4 regions of the Allobosea sp. 10L417 genome follow, and region 1 is predicted to be linked to each of the others. Evidence: predicted binding sites of a transcription regulator. Region 1 holds the regulator's gene; each other region holds the start of a gene.
The links. The regulator LexA, encoded in region 1, represses DNA repair genes until DNA is damaged. The targets are predictions, from matches to a motif close to TGTTCNNNNTGTGTTCNG.
Positions count from the first base shown of each region.

Region 1 (4,299 bases):
GACCTGCGTGCCGCCGGAATCTACCACATCGTCTCGATCTCAGGCCTGCACATGGTTCTCGCGGCCGGGACGATTTTCTGGCTGGTGCGCGCCCTACTGGCGCTCTCCCCGACTGCCGCGCTGCTCTGGCCGATCAAGAAGATCGCGGCCGTCGCGGCGATGCTCGGCGCGACCGCCTACTGTATCTTTTCAGGCAGTGACGTCGCGACCGAACGCTCGCTGATCATGACGCTGGTGATGCTCGGCGCGATCCTTGTCGATCGTGCTGCACTGAGCATGCGCAATCTCGCTCTTGCAGCCATGATCGTGCTGCTACGCGAGCCGGAGGCGCTGCTCGGACCGAGCTTCCAGATGTCATTCGGCGCGGTTGCGGCCCTGATCGCCTTTGCCGAACGCTGGGAGAGCCGAAAACGCACGGAGCCGCCCCCGAGCCTGCCATGGCCGCTCGGGCCGGTCTGGGCAGCGGCGCTCGGCATCGTCGTCACCACCTTGCTGGCGACGGCCGCAACAGCGCCCTTCGGGGCCTATCACTTCCAGACCTTCAACCCTTTCGGCCTGCTGGGCAACGCCATGGCACTGCCTTTCGTCTCGCTGTTCGTGATGCCTGCGGCGGTGTTCGGCGTGCTCGCCTATCCCTTCGGGCTGGACTGGCCTGCCTGGGCGCTGATGGGGCTGGCTTCGGATGTCGTGCTCAAGGTGGCGCATTGGGTCGCAAGCATCGACCATTCCACCGTGATGATCGCCGCCTTCAGCCCGGCCGTGCTGACCTGCTTCGTGCTGGCGTTGCTCTGGCTGACGCTGTGGACCACGGCCTGGCGCTGGCTGGCGGCGGTCCCCATCGTGCTCGGCGTCGCCATCGCCGGAAAGCCGGAGCGGCCGGAAATCCTGATCGAACGCGACGGCTCGGGGCTTGCTGTGCGGGGCCTCGATGGACGCCTTGCGGTCGCCGGCAAGCCCAGCCGCTTCGTGCTGCAGCAATGGCTGAGTGCCGACGGCGACAGCCGCTCGCCGGACGATCCGACGCTGCGCGCCGGCATCGCTTGCGATCAACTGGGTTGTGTTGCGCAAACGGCCGACAAGCGCATGATTTCCTACACGCGCGACCGGCTGGCGATCATCGAAGATTGCCTGCGGGCCGACCTCGTCGTCACCGCCATTCCCTGGAGCGGCGCCTGCAAGGCCCGGCTGATCGAGCGAATGGGACTGTCACGCGACGGCGCGACCTCGCTCTACCGCACGGCGTCGGGATGGAGCAGCCGCATCTCAGAGCCCAGCGCGGCCGATCGGCCGTGGAGCCGCCGACGCGAACCCCGTCTGGCGGCGCCCGCTGCAACGAGCATCAGCATTCCGCCAGCTTCCGCCGATGGCGAAGCCGAGGTCGAACGGCTTCAGTAACGCCGCATCAGATTGACGAGGCGGCCCTGAATCTTGACCCGGTCCGGCCCGAGCACACGCGTCTCATAGGCGGGATTGGCGGCTTCGAGCGCGATCGAGGAGCCGCGTTTGCGCAGCCGCTTGAGTGTGGCCTCCTCGTCGTCGATCAGTGCCACGACGATATCGCCGGTATTGGCCGAGTCCTGCTTGCGGATGATGACGGTGTCGCCGTCGAGGATGCCCGCTTCGACCATCGAGTCACCACGTACTTCGAGCGCGTAATGCTCGCCGGAGCCGAGCATGTCGGGCGGCAACGAGACGGTGTGGCTGCGGTTCTGAATGGCCGAAATCGGTGTGCCGGCGGCGATGCGGCCCATGACCGGGATCGCGATCGAAGAGCGGCTGTCCTCATCGGCGGTGGGGCGGGGTTTGCCGAGATTGGGCTGCGTGCCGAGCCCGCCCTGGACGACCGCAGGGCTGAAACGCGGCCGCTGCTGCGGCGTACCGAGTCCATCGGGCATCTTGATGACTTCGAGCGCACGCGCCCGGTTGGGCAGGCGGCGGATGAAGCCGCGCTCCTCCAGCGCCATGATCAGCCGGTGGATGCCGGATTTCGAGCGCAGATCGAGCGCGTCCTTCATCTCGTCGAAGGAGGGCGGCACCCCGCTCTCACGCAAGCGTTCCTGGATGAAGCGCAGGAGTTCGTGTTGCTTGCGTGTCAGCATGATCCCGCCGGCCCCGGAAAAGCGTAGATTCGAAACAAATCACGAACACCATAACTGTTCGCCTTGTGTTCCGCAACCCGGTCGCGCGAGAGCGCCCGTCTACCGCAGCGGCAGGATACGGCAGAGGTCGCCTATCTTGGCGGGCGCAGCATGGGCCGGGCGGATCGTCAGCGCCTGCGCCCGCGCCAATGTGCCGAGCATGGAGGAATCCTGCCGATCGAAAGGCGTTGCAACCCAACCATCGGGCGTCAGCGCCAGCTCCGAGCGCAGATAATCCTCACGCTCGTCATTGCCCGGCAGGTCGCTGCCGAGGCGGGCGGGGACGCTGCGGTCGCGATCGGCGCCGGCCATGCCGAGCAGGGCTTCGATCAGCGGCAGCACGAAGAGATGGCCGCAGACGATCGAGGAGACCGGGTTTCCGGGAAGCCCGACCACGACCATCCGGCCGAGCCGACCGGTCATCATCGGCTTGCCCGGCCGCATGGCAATCTTCCAGAAGCCAAGAGACATCCCGGCGCGGGTCAGCGCCTCCTGCACGAGGTCGTGTGCGCCCACCGAGGCGCCGCCCAGCGTGATTAGCACGTCGGCATCGGCAGCCCGCGCCATGCCGATCTTGTTGGCGAGATCGGCATGGTCGTCGCGGGCGATGCCGAGATCGAGCACGGTGCCACCGGCCTTTTCGACCAGCGCGGCGAGCGCGAAGGAGTTCGAGGCGACGATCTGGTCGCGCCCCACAGGCTCGCCCGGCGCCACCAGCTCGTCGCCGGTCGCCAGGATCGCGACGCGCGGCTTGCGCCGGACCGGCAGCGAGGGATGGCCCATCGCGGCGGCGAGCCCGAGTGCGGCGCTGTCGAGCACGCGTCCGGCCGACAGCAGGGCGTCGCCTTCGCGGAAATCGAGCCCCGCCCGGCGCAGGAACTTGCCTTTGGCGGGGGGCACCCGCACGCGGATCGTGGGGCTGCCGACGCCGTCGGCGTCCTCCTGGATCAGGATGGTGTCGGCACCATCAGGCATCGGCGCGCCGGTAAAGATCCGTACGGCTTCGCCCGGCCCGACCGTACCGTCAAAGGCCCGCCCGGCGGCGGACTCCCCGATCACGGCGAGTGTGGCATCTTCGGCCATCTCGTCGGCACGCACGGCGTAGCCATCCATGGCGGAGTTGGCGAAGGGCGGCTGGGTTCTGAGCGCCTTCAGATCGGCTGCGAGCACCCGCCATGCGCATTGCGCGAGCGGGAGGGTCTCCGCTCCGGTCGGTCCCGGAATGCTGTTGAGCAGCGCCTTGCGCGCGACGGGGACCGGGGTGAGCGCCATCAGCGGGCTTTCGCCTCGTAGTCGCCGGACTGGCCGCCGGATTTGTGCAGGAGCCGGATATTCTCGATCCGCATCGCCCTGTCGACTGCCTTGACCATGTCGTAGACGGTGAGACAGGCGACGGACACGGCGGTGAGCGCCTCCATCTCGACGCCGGTCTGGCCCTTCATCTTCACCTCAGCGCGCACGCGCACGCCCGGCAGGGCCTCGTCGATCTCCAGATCGACCCCGATCTTGCTGAGCAGCAGCGGGTGGCAGAGCGGGATCAACTCATGCGTGCGCTTAGCGGCCATGATGCCGGCGAGGCGCGCCGTGCCGAGCACATCGCCCTTCCTAGCATTGCCGTCGCGCACGATCGCAATCGTCTCCGGCGCCATCACGACGCTGCCCTCGGCTACTGCCATGCGGGTCGTCTCGGCCTTGTCGCCGACATCGACCATATGTGCCTGGCCTTGGGCGTCGAGATGGCTGAGCCGGCTCACGCCGCGTTCTCTTGAGCCTGGCCGGTCAGCAGGGTCCGCGTCGCCGCTGTGACGTCCGCCTGCCGCATCAGGCTCTCGCCGACGAGGAAGCTGTTGACGCCGGCCTTGTTGAGACGGGCGATGTCGGCATGGGCAAAGATGCCGCTCTCGCCGATGACGATGCGGTCGGCCGGGACGCGCGGCGCCAGCCGCTCGGTCACGGCGAGATCGACGTGGAAGCTGCGCAGGTCGCGGTTGTTGATGCCGAGCAGCCGACTTTCGAGCTTGAGTGCCCGGTCGAGCTCGGCGTCGTCATGCACCTCGACGAGCACGTCCATGCCGAGATCGCGAGCGGCTTCGTTCAGCGCCCGGGCGGTGTCGTCGTCGACGCCGGCCATGATGATCAGGATGCAGTCGGCGCCCCAGCT
Region 1 covers NZ_JBFTJP010000007.1:47,199-51,497, reverse strand. Annotated here, with positions in the region: gene AC1DE3_RS17610 (ComEC/Rec2 family competence protein) at 1-1,395, shown strand, start outside; gene lexA (transcriptional repressor LexA) at 1,389-2,099, opposite strand; gene AC1DE3_RS17600 (molybdopterin molybdotransferase MoeA) at 2,199-3,410, opposite strand; gene moaC (cyclic pyranopterin monophosphate synthase MoaC) at 3,410-3,892, opposite strand; gene trpC (indole-3-glycerol phosphate synthase TrpC) at 3,889-4,299, opposite strand, start outside.

Region 2 (4,299 bases), on a different contig from region 1:
AGGAGCTTATCCTTCGGCAGGCCGAATTCGCGCGTGACCAGCGTCCAGGCGTGATGGATCGCCTGTTCCTTGAAATAGTCGCCGAAGGAGAAGTTCCCCAGCATCTCGAAGAAGGTGTGGTGGCGCGCGGTGTAGCCGACATTGTCGAGGTCGTTGTGCTTGCCGCCGGCGCGCACGCATTTCTGGGAGGTGGTGGCGCGCGAATAGGGACGCTTCTCCTGCCCGGTGAAGACGTTCTTGAACTGCACCATGCCCGAATTGGCGAACATCAGCGTTGGGTCGTTGCGCGGTACGAGCGGGCTCGACGGCACGACTTCATGGCCGTTGGACTTGAAGTAGTCGAGGAAGGTCGACCGGATATCGTTGACGCCGCTCATCGCTGTTTGCGCTTCTCAACTCGGGCAGGGGCCGGGCAGGTCCGGCAGGAAGGTCCGGTTCTAGTCAGGCGGCCCGCCCCTGTCCAGAAAGCTTGACGCAGCGCACACCCTGCAAGGCTTTATTCTCAAACGAAAAGGGCGGCCCGAAGGCCGCCCTTGCATCGTTCCGCGCCAGAGCAGTCCGGCTCAGGCCTCGCCCTCGTCGAGATCGTCGTCGGTCGGGTTCGCCTGGTCGAGGATGCGGTCGGCGACGAGGCCGGAGTTCTGCCGGATCGTGGCCTCGATCTTCGCGGCGAGATCGGGGTTGTTCTTGAGGAAGGTCTTGGCGTTCTCGCGGCCCTGGCCAAGACGCTGGCTGTCGAAGGAGAACCAGGCGCCCGACTTCTCGACCATGCCTGCCTTGACGCCGAGGTCGATCAGCTCGCCGACCTTCGAGATGCCCTCGCCGAACATGATGTCGAACTCGACCTGCTTGAAGGGCGGCGCGACCTTGTTCTTCACGACCTTGACGCGGACCTGGTTGCCGGTCGCCTCGTCCCGCTCCTTCAGCGTCGAGACGCGGCGGATGTCGAGGCGCACGGAGGCGTAGAACTTGAGCGCGTTGCCGCCGGTGGTGGTCTCAGGCGAGCCGTACATCACGCCGATCTTCATGCGGATCTGGTTGATGAAGATCACCATGCAATTCGAGCGCGAGATCGAGGCCGTGAGCTTGCGCAGCGCCTGGCTCATCAGGCGAGCCTGCAGGCCAGGTTGGACATCGCCCATCTCGCCTTCGATTTCGGCGCGGGGCGTGAGCGCTGCGACGGAATCGACCACGAGCACATCGATCGCCCCGGAGCGGACGAGGGTGTCGGTGATCTCGAGCGCCTGTTCGCCGGTGTCGGGCTGGGAGATCAGCAGGTCGTCGAGATTGACGCCGAGCTTGCGGGCATAGACCGGATCGAGCGCATGTTCGGCATCGACGAAGGCGCAGACGCCGCCCTTCTTCTGCGCCTCGGCGATGGTGTGCAGCGCCAGCGTCGTCTTGCCCGAGGATTCAGGCCCGTAGATCTCGATGACGCGGCCCTTGGGCAGGCCGCCGACACCCAGCGCGATGTCGAGGCCAAGCGAGCCCGTCGAGATCGTCTCGATCTCGATCGCCTGCGGGTTCTTGCCGAGCCGCATGATCGAACCCTTGCCGAAGGCGCGTTCGATCTGGGAGAGCGCTGCATCGAGCGCCTTGGCCTTGTCCATCGAGGAGCCTTCCACAAGTCTGAGGTTTGCCTGATTCACAGTTCGGGCTCCTTATGGCAGGGCCAAGGGGACATCTCAATCAGTCTTGACAGCAGAATGATCACTCTTTGTTCCCGCCAGCAAGTTCTTTTTTTGTTCTGTATGTCAGCTTGTGTCAGGAGAGGCAATTTGAGCCTCCCGTCATGCCATTTTATCATGCGGTATTTCTTGTGGCCCTCATCGTATGCGATTGGTGCATGGCTGGCCGCTGCGTTTCCCATCCCGGCGCCTGCCGTTTCCTGTTATTGCGCGGGGAATCTCCATTTGTTTTCGAAAGTTGCCAACGTGTCCTCCGCCCCCGCCCAAACGGCCCCGAACTCGCCGCGACGCATCCTGCTGGCGAGCCTGATCGGCACGACGATCGAGTTCTTCGACTTCTATATCTATGCGACGGCCGCGGTGATCGTGTTCCCGAAGCTGTTCTTCCCGGGCGGCGATCCGACCACCGCCATGCTCCAGTCCTTCGCGACCTTCGCGATCGCCTTCTTCGCGCGGCCGATCGGCGCCGCCATCTTCGGCCATTTCGGCGATCGCATCGGCCGCAAGGCGACGCTCGTCGCCGCGCTGATTACGATGGGGCTCTCGACCGTGGCCATCGGCCTGCTGCCAACCTATGCCGCGGTCGGCGTGCTCGCGCCGCTGCTGCTGGCGCTCTGCCGGCTTGGGCAGGGGCTCGGCCTCGGGGGCGAGTGGGGCGGGGCGGTGCTGCTCGCGACTGAGAATGCCCCTCCCGGCAAATCGGCCTGGTACGGCATGTTCCCGCAACTCGGCGCGCCTGTGGGCTTCATCCTCGCGACCGGCAGCTTCCTCGCGCTCGACGCGCTGCTGACCGATGAGCAGTTCTTCAGCTTCGGCTGGCGCATCCCGTTCATCGCCAGCGCATTGCTCGTCTTCATGGGGCTCTATGTCCGCCTCCGGATCAGCGAAACTCCTGCTTTCCGCAAGGCGATGGAGAAGCACGAACGGGTGCGCGTGCCCTTCGTCAGCGTCTTCGCCGAGCACAAGCTCGCGCTGCTCTGCGGCACTTTCGCGGCGCTCGCGACCTTCGCGCTGTTCTACCTGATGACCGTGTTCTCGCTGAGCTGGGGCACGACGAAGCTCGGTTTTTCGCGCGATCAGTTCCTGCCGCTGCAGATGATCGGGGTCGTGTTCTTCGGCCTGACCATTCCGGTCTCGGCCGTGCTGGCCGATCGCTTCGGGCGCCGGCAGACCCTGTTGGCGACGACGCTGGGCATTGCCGTTTTCGGCTTCGTGCTGGCGCCACTCTTCGGCTCGGGCAGCACCCTCGGCGTGCTCGCCTTCTTCGTCGTCGGGCTGTCGCTGATGGGCTTCACCTACGGGCCGCTGGGCACGGCGCTGGCGGAGATGTTCCCGACCTCCGTTCGCTATACCGGCGCCTCACTCACCTTCAATCTCGGCGGGATCGTCGGCGCCTCGCTCGCTCCTTACGTCGCGACCTGGCTCGCGACCGAGAAGGGCCTGCCCTTCGTCGGCTATTATCTCAGCCTCTCGGCCGCGATCACGATCCTGGCACTGATCGGGGTGAGCGCGCTGGTTTCGCGGGAGGGCGGGGATGTCGGCGCGGCTGCGGCGCGCTGAGGGGGGGCTTTGCGTCATGGTCGGGCTTGTCCCGACCATCCACGTCTGCGCTGGGCAAGCGTCGTGTTCAAGACGTGGATGCTCTCCACAAGGGCGAGGATGACGACGTCCGGAACATCGTCGCGCTCGTCGATCCTGGGCTCAGGCCACCGGCCTGCTCCGGAGATGACGACACGGCTCCTTCAGCCCATCGCCGCCTTCACCGTCTCGACGAGCTGCTTCATCGTGAAGGGCTTGGGCAGGAAGTGAAAGTCCTCGCCCTCGGGCAGGTTCTTGCGGAAAGCCTCCTCGGCATAGCCGGAGACGAAGACGACCTTGGTGTTCGGGTTGCGCTTGCGCAACTCGCCCAGCAAGGTCGGGCCATCCATCTCGGGCATGACCACGTCGGAAACGACGAGGTCGATCTGGCCGTCGTTCTTGAGGAAGAGATCGAGCGCCTCGACGCCGGAGGCGGCTTCGTGGACGGTGTAGCCGCGCGAAACCAGCATGCGCGCGTTCAGCGCGCGCACCGCGTCCTCGTCCTCTACCAGCAGAATGATGCCGGCGCCGGTGTGGTCGGCGGCGAGCTTCTTGGGCGCTTCCTTGGCCGCGGCCTCGGCGGCGATTTCCTCCTGGCTCGGGACATGGCGCGGCAGGAAGATCTGGAAGGCCGTGCCCTTGCCGACGGTGGAATCGACGAAGACATAGCCGCCGGTCTGCTTGACGATGCCGTAGACCATCGAGAGGCCGAGGCCGGTGCCCTTGCCGACCTCCTTGGTGGTGAAGAAGGGCTCGAAGATCTTGTCGAGATGCTCCTGCGGGATGCCGGTTCCGCTGTCCTCGACTTCGAGCAGCACGTAGTCGTCGGCGGGCAGGGCGGCGTGGCTGAAGCTCACGCAGTCCTCGCGGGCAACGTTGCGGGTTCGCACCGTCAGCTTGCCGCCGTCCGGCATGGCGTCGCGGGCGTTGACGGCGAGGTTGACGATGACCTGCTCGAGCTGGCCAAGATCGGCCTTGACCGGCCAGAGGTCGCGGCCCTGCCGCACGTCGAGCGTCACCTTGTCGGCGACGA
Region 2 covers NZ_JBFTJP010000001.1:285,972-290,270, reverse strand. Annotated here, with positions in the region: gene alaS (alanine--tRNA ligase) at 1-377, opposite strand, end outside; gene recA (recombinase RecA) at 564-1,649, opposite strand; gene AC1DE3_RS01595 (MFS transporter) at 1,935-3,248, shown strand; gene cckA (cell cycle histidine kinase CckA) at 3,431-4,299, opposite strand, start outside.
Region 2: a site for LexA is predicted at 1,733-1,750, ahead of recA (recombinase RecA). Genes of this name have one in related genera too.

Region 3 (4,299 bases), on a different contig from region 1:
GTTGCTGCCTTCGCTTCCGTCCGGAAGCTCCGAGATCGGCAAAGCCGTGCCCTCCGGCCCGGTCGGCGCGGCGCCGTTGCGAAAGCCGATGATCGCGGCAGCCGGGCTGGCCGCGGGCCCGAGCGCGACAGCTGGCAGCGGGAGGCTCGCGAGGCTCGGGCTGCTCGGGCCGAGGATGGCCTTGATCGGCAGGTGGTCGGAGGCGATGCGCGCCAGCGGCGTATCGTGGACCGTGACGTCGGACAGCATCTCCGGCCGGTTGGCGATGATGCGGTCGAGCGCGAGCAGCGGCAGGCCCGAGGGAAAGCTGGGTACGGGCATCGGCAGCGCGCCGAAAGTGGGCCCGAGCTCCTTGAGCGACGAACGGTCGCCGAGGCGCCATTCATTGAGGTCCCCGAGCAGGAGCGTGGGGCGCTCGTCGCGGTTCCTCATCACGTCGAGGAGCATGCGAGCCTGCTGCGAGCGCGAACGGCGCAGCAGGCCGAGATGGGCGGCGACGATGCGCACCTCCCTGCCGCCCTCCAGATCGAGGTCGACGACCAGCGCGCCGCGTGGTTCGAGCCCGGGCAGGGAGACCTGATGGACGTCCCGCACCAGCCCCTGCCTGAACAGCACGACATTGCCGTGCCAGCCATGGGCGGCGGCGTTGGCGCTCTCGATGGGGACCGGGATGAGGCCCGTCTCCTCCTTCAGCCTCGCGAGGTCGAGCAGGCCGTGGCGGGCGCCGAAACGCTTGTCGGCCTCCTGCAGGGCGATGATGTCGGGGGCGATCTCGCGGATCACCTGCGCGATGCGGCCGGGATCGAAGCGACCGTCGACGCCGACGCATTTGTGGACGTTGTAGGAGGCGATGAGCGTGCCTGCCGGCCGCTCGCCCGGCCCATGCCTGGGCGCTTCATCGCGGTTCTTCCGCTGGCGGAGCGAGGCGATGATGCTGGCGCGCAGGCTCGGGCTCTTCTTCTGCATCGCTCTGCCGTTTGAGGCTTTGGCCCGCTCGAATCGAACAGGACGAAGCTTTGCATATCCATCGCGTCAGGGCGTTGACCGTTTCGGCTCAAAGATAGGGAGAGCCGAGCCAGATCAACCTGTCCATCAGACGCAAGACATAAGGGCGTGCGCGCAGGCCGGCAAGCGTGACAGGTGTCGCCTGCGCCATCACGGCCTCGACGCGCTCGGCAATTCCGCCGGCGAAATCATGGTCGAGCACTTCGATATCGATCTCGAAATTCAGCCTGAGCGAACGGGGGTCGAGGTTCGAGGAGCCGACATAGGCCCAGCAACCATCGACGACGAAGAGCTTGGAATGGTCGAACGGGCCGGTCGAGCGCCAGATTCGGCAGTAATTCTTGAGAATCTGGTCGAATTGCGCAGTCATCGCCCTGTCGACCAGCACCAGATTGTTGACGGAGGGGACGATGATGTCGATATCGACGCCGCGCCGCGCCGCCGTGACGAGCGCGCTGATCAATTCCTGATCCGGCAGGAAATAGGGCGACATGATCCTGACGGAGCGCCGCGCGACCGAAAGTGCGCCCATCAAGAGCTTGTGATTGGTCTCCAGATAGCTGTCCGGGCCGGACGGAACGGCCCGCACGAGCGCGGCGAGTTCGCTGGCGGCAGGCAAGGTGATGTCCCATGCCGGGCCTTCGAGCGCCTCGCCGGAGGCGAAGCGCCAGTCCTCCGCCGCGACCATGAAGAGATCGGCGACGATGGGCCCGGTCAGGCGGAAATGCGTGTCATGGGCATAGGCGTCTCCTGCGAACTCGCGGGTGAAGCCCTGGCGGATGTTCATGCCGCCCATGAAGGCGACGGTCCCGTCGACGACGATGATCTTCCTGTGCGTCCGCAGATTGGCGTAGGGCAGCCTGAGGCCCATGATGATGTTGCCGTTGAACACGTCGACCGCGACGCCGCCCTCGCGCAGATGGCCGGCGATGCTTGGCACCGAATAGCGGGCGCCGACCGCATCGATCAGCACGCGCACCGCGATCCCGCGCCGATGCGCGGCGATCAGCGCATCGGCGATGCGCAGGCCGATAGGGTCGCGGTCGAAGATGTAGCTCTCGAGGATGACGCTGCGCTCGGCCGCCCCGATGGCGGCAAGCATGGCGCTGTAGGCTTCGTCGCCGCTTCGCAGGGTTTCGATGCTGTTGCCGGTGGTCAGAGGATGGCGGGCGACGCGGTCGCCCAAAGTCTTGAGCGCCGCGAAGCGCTGCCCGAACCGCGCCCCGACCACCTTGTCGCTGGCGTGGAAGTGCGTTCCGGGTCGACCATGGCCGGGCCGTTGCGCCAGGATCGTGGCGCGTCGGATCCGGTTCACGCCCGCAATCGCATAGAGAAGGGGGCCGACGATCGGCGAAAGGATGATGACGCCGGTCCAGCCGATGGCGGCGCGCACTTCGTCCTTCGTCATCACCGCATGCGCGCCTGCGACGGCCGCCATCACGATGGAGATGGCGGCAAGGATATGCGGCCAATAGGCTTGGAGAATCCCCCACATGCCCGTGAAGCTAGCGCGTGGGCGGCCGGTTCGCCATGGCGGCGGTTTGGAGGGGGCGTCCCGATCGCCAGGAAGACGGTGCGCCCCATTCGCTGTCATCACGCGTCAGGGATGGGAGGGAGGGCGGCGAGACCGGACTCGCCTTCCGCCGGGGAGAGGCTTATAAAGGAACAAAGAGAGAACAGTTACCTTATTGCCATGCCCGTAACCACTACCTTGACCTTGGCCGATCTGCGCCGCAGCCTTGCCGAAGGGGCCCTACGCGCCGGGCCGGCTTCGCAGGCGCGGATCGGCCTGGGCGTGGCTTCGCTGGACGAGACCCTGAATGGCGGTCTCGCGCGGGCGGCACTGCACGAGGTCTACGCCGCCGAGATTGCCGATCTCGCCGCCGCGACCGGCTTCGCGCTCGGACTCGCTTTGAGGGCGGGGGCAGCGGAGGAAAAGGCTGCTGAACGGCCGATCCTTTGGGCACGGCAGGATTTCGTCGATGCCGAGGCGGGCCGGCTGCACGCGCCGGGGCTCAACGAACTCGGCCTCGACCCGGCGCGCCTCCTGCTGGTGCGGGCGCGCGACGGCGAAAGCGTGCTGCGGGCCGGTGCCGAGGCGGCGCGCTGCCCGGCGCTCGGCGCCGTGCTGATCGAGCCCTGGGGGGAGCCGCGCTCCTTCGACCTGACGGCGAGCCGCCGCCTCGTCTTGGCGGCCGAAGGCTCGGGCGTCCCGGTTCTGCTGCTGCGGGTGGCGGCGGCCGAGGCGCCGAGCGCGGCGCGCACGCGCTGGCAGGTCCGGACGCTCGCCTCGCGGGCGCTGGAGGCCAATGCCCCGGGTGCCCCGGCCTTCGCCTTGAGATTGCTGCGCCAGCGCGGCGGCGCGGCGGAACGTGAGTGGCGTGTGGAGTGGGACCGTGATCGACGATCTTTCGCGGAACGCAGCCTTTTCGACCGATCCGACAGACTGGCTTCCCGGACAGACCATGCCGCGCCGCTATCTCGCCCTCTGGTTCCCCTTCCTGGCGACGGACAGGTTGCGGCGGACGGGCGCGATTCCGGCCTTCGGCGCGCCGGCTGAGAAGCCGTATGTCCTGGTCGAGACGCAGCACAACGCGCTGCGCCTGGTCGATTGTGACCGGCGTGCTCTCGATCTCGGTCTGGCCCGCGGCCTGACGCTGGCTGATGCCCGCGCCCGTATCCCCGATCTCGTCGCGCTGGAGGCCGAGCCGCAGGCGGACCGCCAGTTTCTAGAAGCGCTCGCTGCCTTCTGCGACCGCTTCACGCCCCTGGCCGCGCTCGATGAGCCGCATGGTCTCATGCTCGACATCACCGGCTGCGCCCATCTCTTCGGTGGCGAGGAGGGGATGGTCGGCCTTGTGCGGCGGGTGATGGACCGGATGGGCTTGAGCCTGAAAGCCGCCATCGCCGGCACGCCCGATGCCGCCCGCGCCTGCGCCCGCTTCGCACGGGGAGGCATTATCCCGCCGGGGCAGGATGAAGCGGCGCTGCGACCGCTGCCGGTCGCGGCGCTGGAGGCCGAAGCGGAGACCGTGATCGCGCTCTCCCGCGCCGGCTTGAAGAGGCTGGCCGATCTCGCGGAGCGCCCCTCGGAAACCCTCTCCGCCCGCTTCGGCGAGGGGTTGGCGATGAAGCTCCGGCGCATCCTCGGCCACGAGGATAGGCGCATCGTGCCGCTGCGTCCGCCGCCCGATTGCGTGGTCGAGCGCCATTTCGCCGAGCCCTTCGCCGATACTGCGAGCCTCGAGGCCGAGGTCACCCGCCTGATCGGGGAAGCCGCGCGGGTGCTGGAGG
Region 3 covers NZ_JBFTJP010000002.1:627,248-631,546, forward strand. Annotated here, with positions in the region: partial or broken gene AC1DE3_RS09130 (endonuclease/exonuclease/phosphatase family protein) at 172-966, opposite strand; gene AC1DE3_RS09135 (phospholipase D-like domain-containing protein) at 1,055-2,500, opposite strand; gene AC1DE3_RS09140 (ImuA family protein) at 2,699-3,565, shown strand; gene AC1DE3_RS09145 (Y-family DNA polymerase) at 3,471-4,299, shown strand, end outside.
Region 3: a site for LexA is predicted at 2,667-2,684, ahead of AC1DE3_RS09140 (ImuA family protein). Genes of this name have one in related genera too.

Region 4 (4,299 bases), on a different contig from region 1:
AATGTCCTTGTATCCCGTCTTGATGATCGTCGGCACGACCGAGCGATAGGCGTCGATGGCTTCGAGATAAAGCCCCGAAAGGCGAAAGCCGCGGCGCTGGTAGAAGGTCATGCCGGGCATGTTGTCGTTGGTCAGCATCGCCTTGAGCTTCTTCGCGCCCGCCGCCCGTGCCGCCGCGATGACGGCGTCGAGCATCTGGATCGCCACGCCTTCGCCGGGACGGAGCGAATGGAGCGCGCAGAGATAGGCGGTGTCGCCTCTCGCCGTCCAGCTCGCCAATGCCGCCGTCCTGCCATCGGGCTCGAACAAGCCGAGCGCGTCGATCTCGGCGACGTCATAGACATGCAGGTCGATCATCATGCTGTGCGAGCCCCAACTCGCCAGCATGATGCGACACAGCTCGGTCTTGTCGGTGACGATGCGCAGTTCCAGCTCGTCGGGCGGTGCGCTCACTTCGCCAGTTCCTTCAGACCCAGCTTGATCAGCTGGGCCGTGCCGGCACCGTCGCCGGCCGCCTTGGCGGCAGCGGCCACGGCGACCACGGCCTGGGCCTGAGGATAGCCGAGATTGGCGAGTGCCGAGACGGCGTCCGCGATGGGCTGCGGCAGCTTCCTATCTTCGAGTGCGCCCGAAAGCTGGACGACCCCGGGGTCGATATGGCCGAAGGCCGGCGCCTTGTCCTTGAGCTCGGCGCAGAGGCGCTGGGCGAGTTTGGGGCCGACGCCGGGCGCGCGGGCGATCGCGGCCTTGTCGTTGGTGGCGATGGCGGTCGCGAGGCTGCCGGGATCGAGCGTCGAGAGGATGGCGAGCGCGACCTTGGCGCCGACGCCCTGCACCACCTGCATCAGCCGGAACCAATCGCGCTCGACGTCGGACATGAAGCCGTAGAGGCGGATCGCATCCTCGCGGACATGGGTCTCGATGGAGAGCGCCGCCGCCTCGCCCGGCTTGGGCAGGCGTTGGAGAGTGCGCGCCGAGCACTGCACGACATAGCCGACGCCCTGCACGTCGATGATGACGTGGTCCTCGCCATAGGAATCGATCAGGCCCTTGAGCTTGCCGATCATCGTGTCTTTCCCCCGGCCGCCACTCTCAACCCGCCGCGCGCATCTGCGCGACCAATGCCTTCATGCCGCGATGCTGGGCATGGCAGATCGCGACGGCGAGCGCGTCAGCCGCGTCGGCCGAGCGGGTCTCGGCCTTGGGCAACAGCACGCGGATCATCGCCTGCACCTGCTTCTTGTCGGCGTGGCCGACACCGACCACCGTCTTCTTGACGAGGTTGGCGGCGTATTCGGCGACGCTCAACCCCGCGAGCGAGGGCACGACCAGTGCGATGCCGCGGGCTTGGCCGAGCTTCAGCGCCGATTGCGGATCGCGGTTGATGAAGGTCTCTTCCACAGCTGCCTCATGCGGGCGATGCGCGGCGATGATCTTGTGCAGCCCCTCGTGCAGCTGCCGGAGGCGTTCGCCGAGCGGGAGGCTGCCGTCGCTCTCGACGCAGCCGCAGGCGACGAAGGAGAGCTTGCTGCCTTCCGAGACGACGACGCCCCAGCCGGTCTTCCGAAGGCCGGGGTCGATGCCAATGATGCGAATCGCGGGTGCCATGACGGGCTCAAGCTAACGGATGTTTCGGATTTGTCCCGCCCGGAACTTGAGCGGGGATGAATTCCGCTCATCGATCGCATCAAAAAGGAAAGTTGTTCTTGCCGGAGCGTGGCGGGCATGGTTCGCCGGGTCAGCCTTACTCATATGCGACGCCATGCCTTTCAGCCTCTCCGCCTTCATGCCCGGCCTGACCTATGACGGCATCGCCGTCCTGCTCGCAGCGACGCTCCTCGGCGGGTTGGTGCGCGGCTTCACCGGCTTCGGCTTCGCGATGGTGTTCATGCCGCTGGCCTCGATGGTGCTCGGGCCGGTGGCGGCGCTAGGGCTGATCTGGTTCATCGACCTGCCCTTCGCCCTGCCGATCGCGGCGAGAAGCGCCCGGCGGGCTGAATGGAGCGAGATCCTGCCGCTTCTGCTGACGGCGACCCTGGCCCTGCCGGCCGGCATCTGGCTCTTGATCTGGCTCGACCGCGAAACCATGCGCTGGCTGCTGGCCGCGCTGGTGCTGGCCGCCGTCGGGCTGATGGCCTCGGGCTGGCGCTATCACGGGCGCCCGACGATCCCGCTCTCGCTCGGGGTGGGCGCGCTGTCGGGCCTGTTCAATGGCATGGCCTCGATCGGCGGCATGCCGCTCGCGGTGTTCTGGCTTGGCGCCCAGCGCAACGACCGGCACAAGACGCGGGCCAATATGCAGGCCTTCTTCGGCGTTTCCACGCTGATCAGCGGCGCCGTGCTGTGGTGGAAGGGCATTCTCATCTTCGGCGCGCTACTGATGGCGGTGCCGCTCTTCGCGGTCTACGGCATCGGGCTGTGGGCCGGCACGCATGGCTTCCGCCTCGCCTCGGAGCAGAGCTTCCGGCGCGGCGCCTATCTGGTGATCTTCCTGAGCGCGCTGATCAGCCTGCCGCTCTGGGATGCGCTGATCGGGCGATGAAGGCCGTCATGCTCGGGCTTGGCCCGAGCATCTCGTGACGAGGAGGTGCGGGCGTTTTTCCGGCGCGTCATTCTCGGGTCAAGCCCGAGAATGACGCAGGCTGATATCAGGCGCTGAGCTTGGCCATGATGTCGTCGGCGATCTCGAAATTGGCGAAGACGTTCTGGACGTCGTCGTCATTGTCGAGCGCTTCCATCAACCGCATCATCGATGCCGCTTTTTCCTCGTCGAGCGGGGCGGTCGTGGTCGGCCGCCAGGCCGGCTTGGCCGAGGCGGGGGCGCCAAGCGAAGCTTCAAGCGCCTTGGAAACTTCGTTCAGCGCGTCGAAGGCGCAGGTGATGACATGGCCGCTCTCGTCCGAGGCGACATCGTCGGCGCCGGCTTCGATCGCAGCTTCCATGACCTTGTCGGCGTCGCCGGCCTCCGGTGGATAGCTGACCTCGCCGACGCGGTTGAACATGAAGGAGACCGAGTTGCTCTCACCGAGCGCGCCGCCGGCCTTGGTGAAGTAGGAGCGGACGGCGGAGGCGGTGCGGTTGCGATTGTCGGTCAGCGCCTCGACGATGACGGCGGCGCCGCCCGGGCCGTAGCCTTCGTAGCGAACTTCGTCGTAGTTATCGCCTTCGCCGCCGGCGGCCTTGTTGATGGCGCGCTGGATATTGTCTTTCGGCATGTTCTCGGCGCGGGCGGCGAGAACCGCCATGCGCAGCCGCGGGTTCATGTTGATATCGGGCATGCCCATCTTGGCGGCGACGGTGATTTCGCGGGCCAGCTTCGAGAACAGCTTGGAGCGCACCGCGTCCTGCTTGCCCTTGCGGTGCATGATGTTCTTGAACTGTGAATGGCCGGCCATGGGGACTCGCTGCCCTTTGAGATGATGGAACCATGGAAACACCGCCCGCGGCGCGCCGGGGCGATCGGAACGGCCTTATAGGCGCCGATTTCCGGGACAGGCAAGCGCCAGTGGGCTCTCGTTGGCGAGATCGACGGCGAAGCGGCCGTTAAGCCATTCTTTGCCATGGCCGAGCAACATGCCGGTGCGCCACGCCGTCATCTTTCAAGCTCGTGAACCAGTGACATCCAACTCCATCGCCGCGCAGGAACACCGCTTTCGCGCCTTCCGGATCTTCAACGAGGATATCGAGCTTCTCGCTTCGCTGTCGGGCTTCGCGCGCAACCGGCTGCCGCAACTGCTTGAGGAACTGCACGAGCAATTCGCGCCCTGGCCGGAAATTGCGCAGGCTCTGCGCCGGCCGGACGTCCACGAGCGGCGGCTGGCGCACTGGATCAGGCTCGCTTCCGGCGATCTTCGGGAGGGTTACATCGAGTCGGCGCGGAAGCTGGCGACTGCCTTTCACGACCATGGCGTGCCGATCTATGCGGTGGTGATCTGCCACGCGATCGTCTCGAACGCGATCATCGTCGAGCTCGGGCTCGACCGGCAGAGCATGATGGGGCTGTCGAGCTTCTGGCAGAGACGCGAGCTCGACCGGCGGATCGCGACGCGCACGGCGCTCTCCAAGGCGACCCAGCTCGACCTGGAGCTGCTGCTCGAGACCTATGCCGTCGTCCAGCAGGAGAACCGCGACCGCACGCGCCAGCAGATCGAGGCGTTCGAGGTCACGGTGAGAGAGGTTGTCGGCGCGGTGAATGCGAGCGCCGGCAAGGTGGAGCGGCTCGCGGCCTCGGTCGAGGACGTGGTCGGCGAGACCAGCGCGCAGGCCAAACGGGCCGCGGGGGCGGCGGGCAGCGCTTCG
Region 4 covers NZ_JBFTJP010000001.1:926,630-930,928, reverse strand. Annotated here, with positions in the region: gene AC1DE3_RS04740 (GNAT family N-acetyltransferase) at 1-453, opposite strand, end outside; gene ruvA (Holliday junction branch migration protein RuvA) at 450-1,067, opposite strand; gene ruvC (crossover junction endodeoxyribonuclease RuvC) at 1,093-1,608, opposite strand; gene AC1DE3_RS04725 (sulfite exporter TauE/SafE family protein) at 1,763-2,542, shown strand; gene AC1DE3_RS04720 (YebC/PmpR family DNA-binding transcriptional regulator) at 2,649-3,395, opposite strand; gene AC1DE3_RS04715 (methyl-accepting chemotaxis protein) at 3,616-4,299, shown strand, end outside.
Region 4: a site for LexA is predicted at 1,629-1,646, ahead of ruvC (crossover junction endodeoxyribonuclease RuvC). Genes of this name have one in related genera too.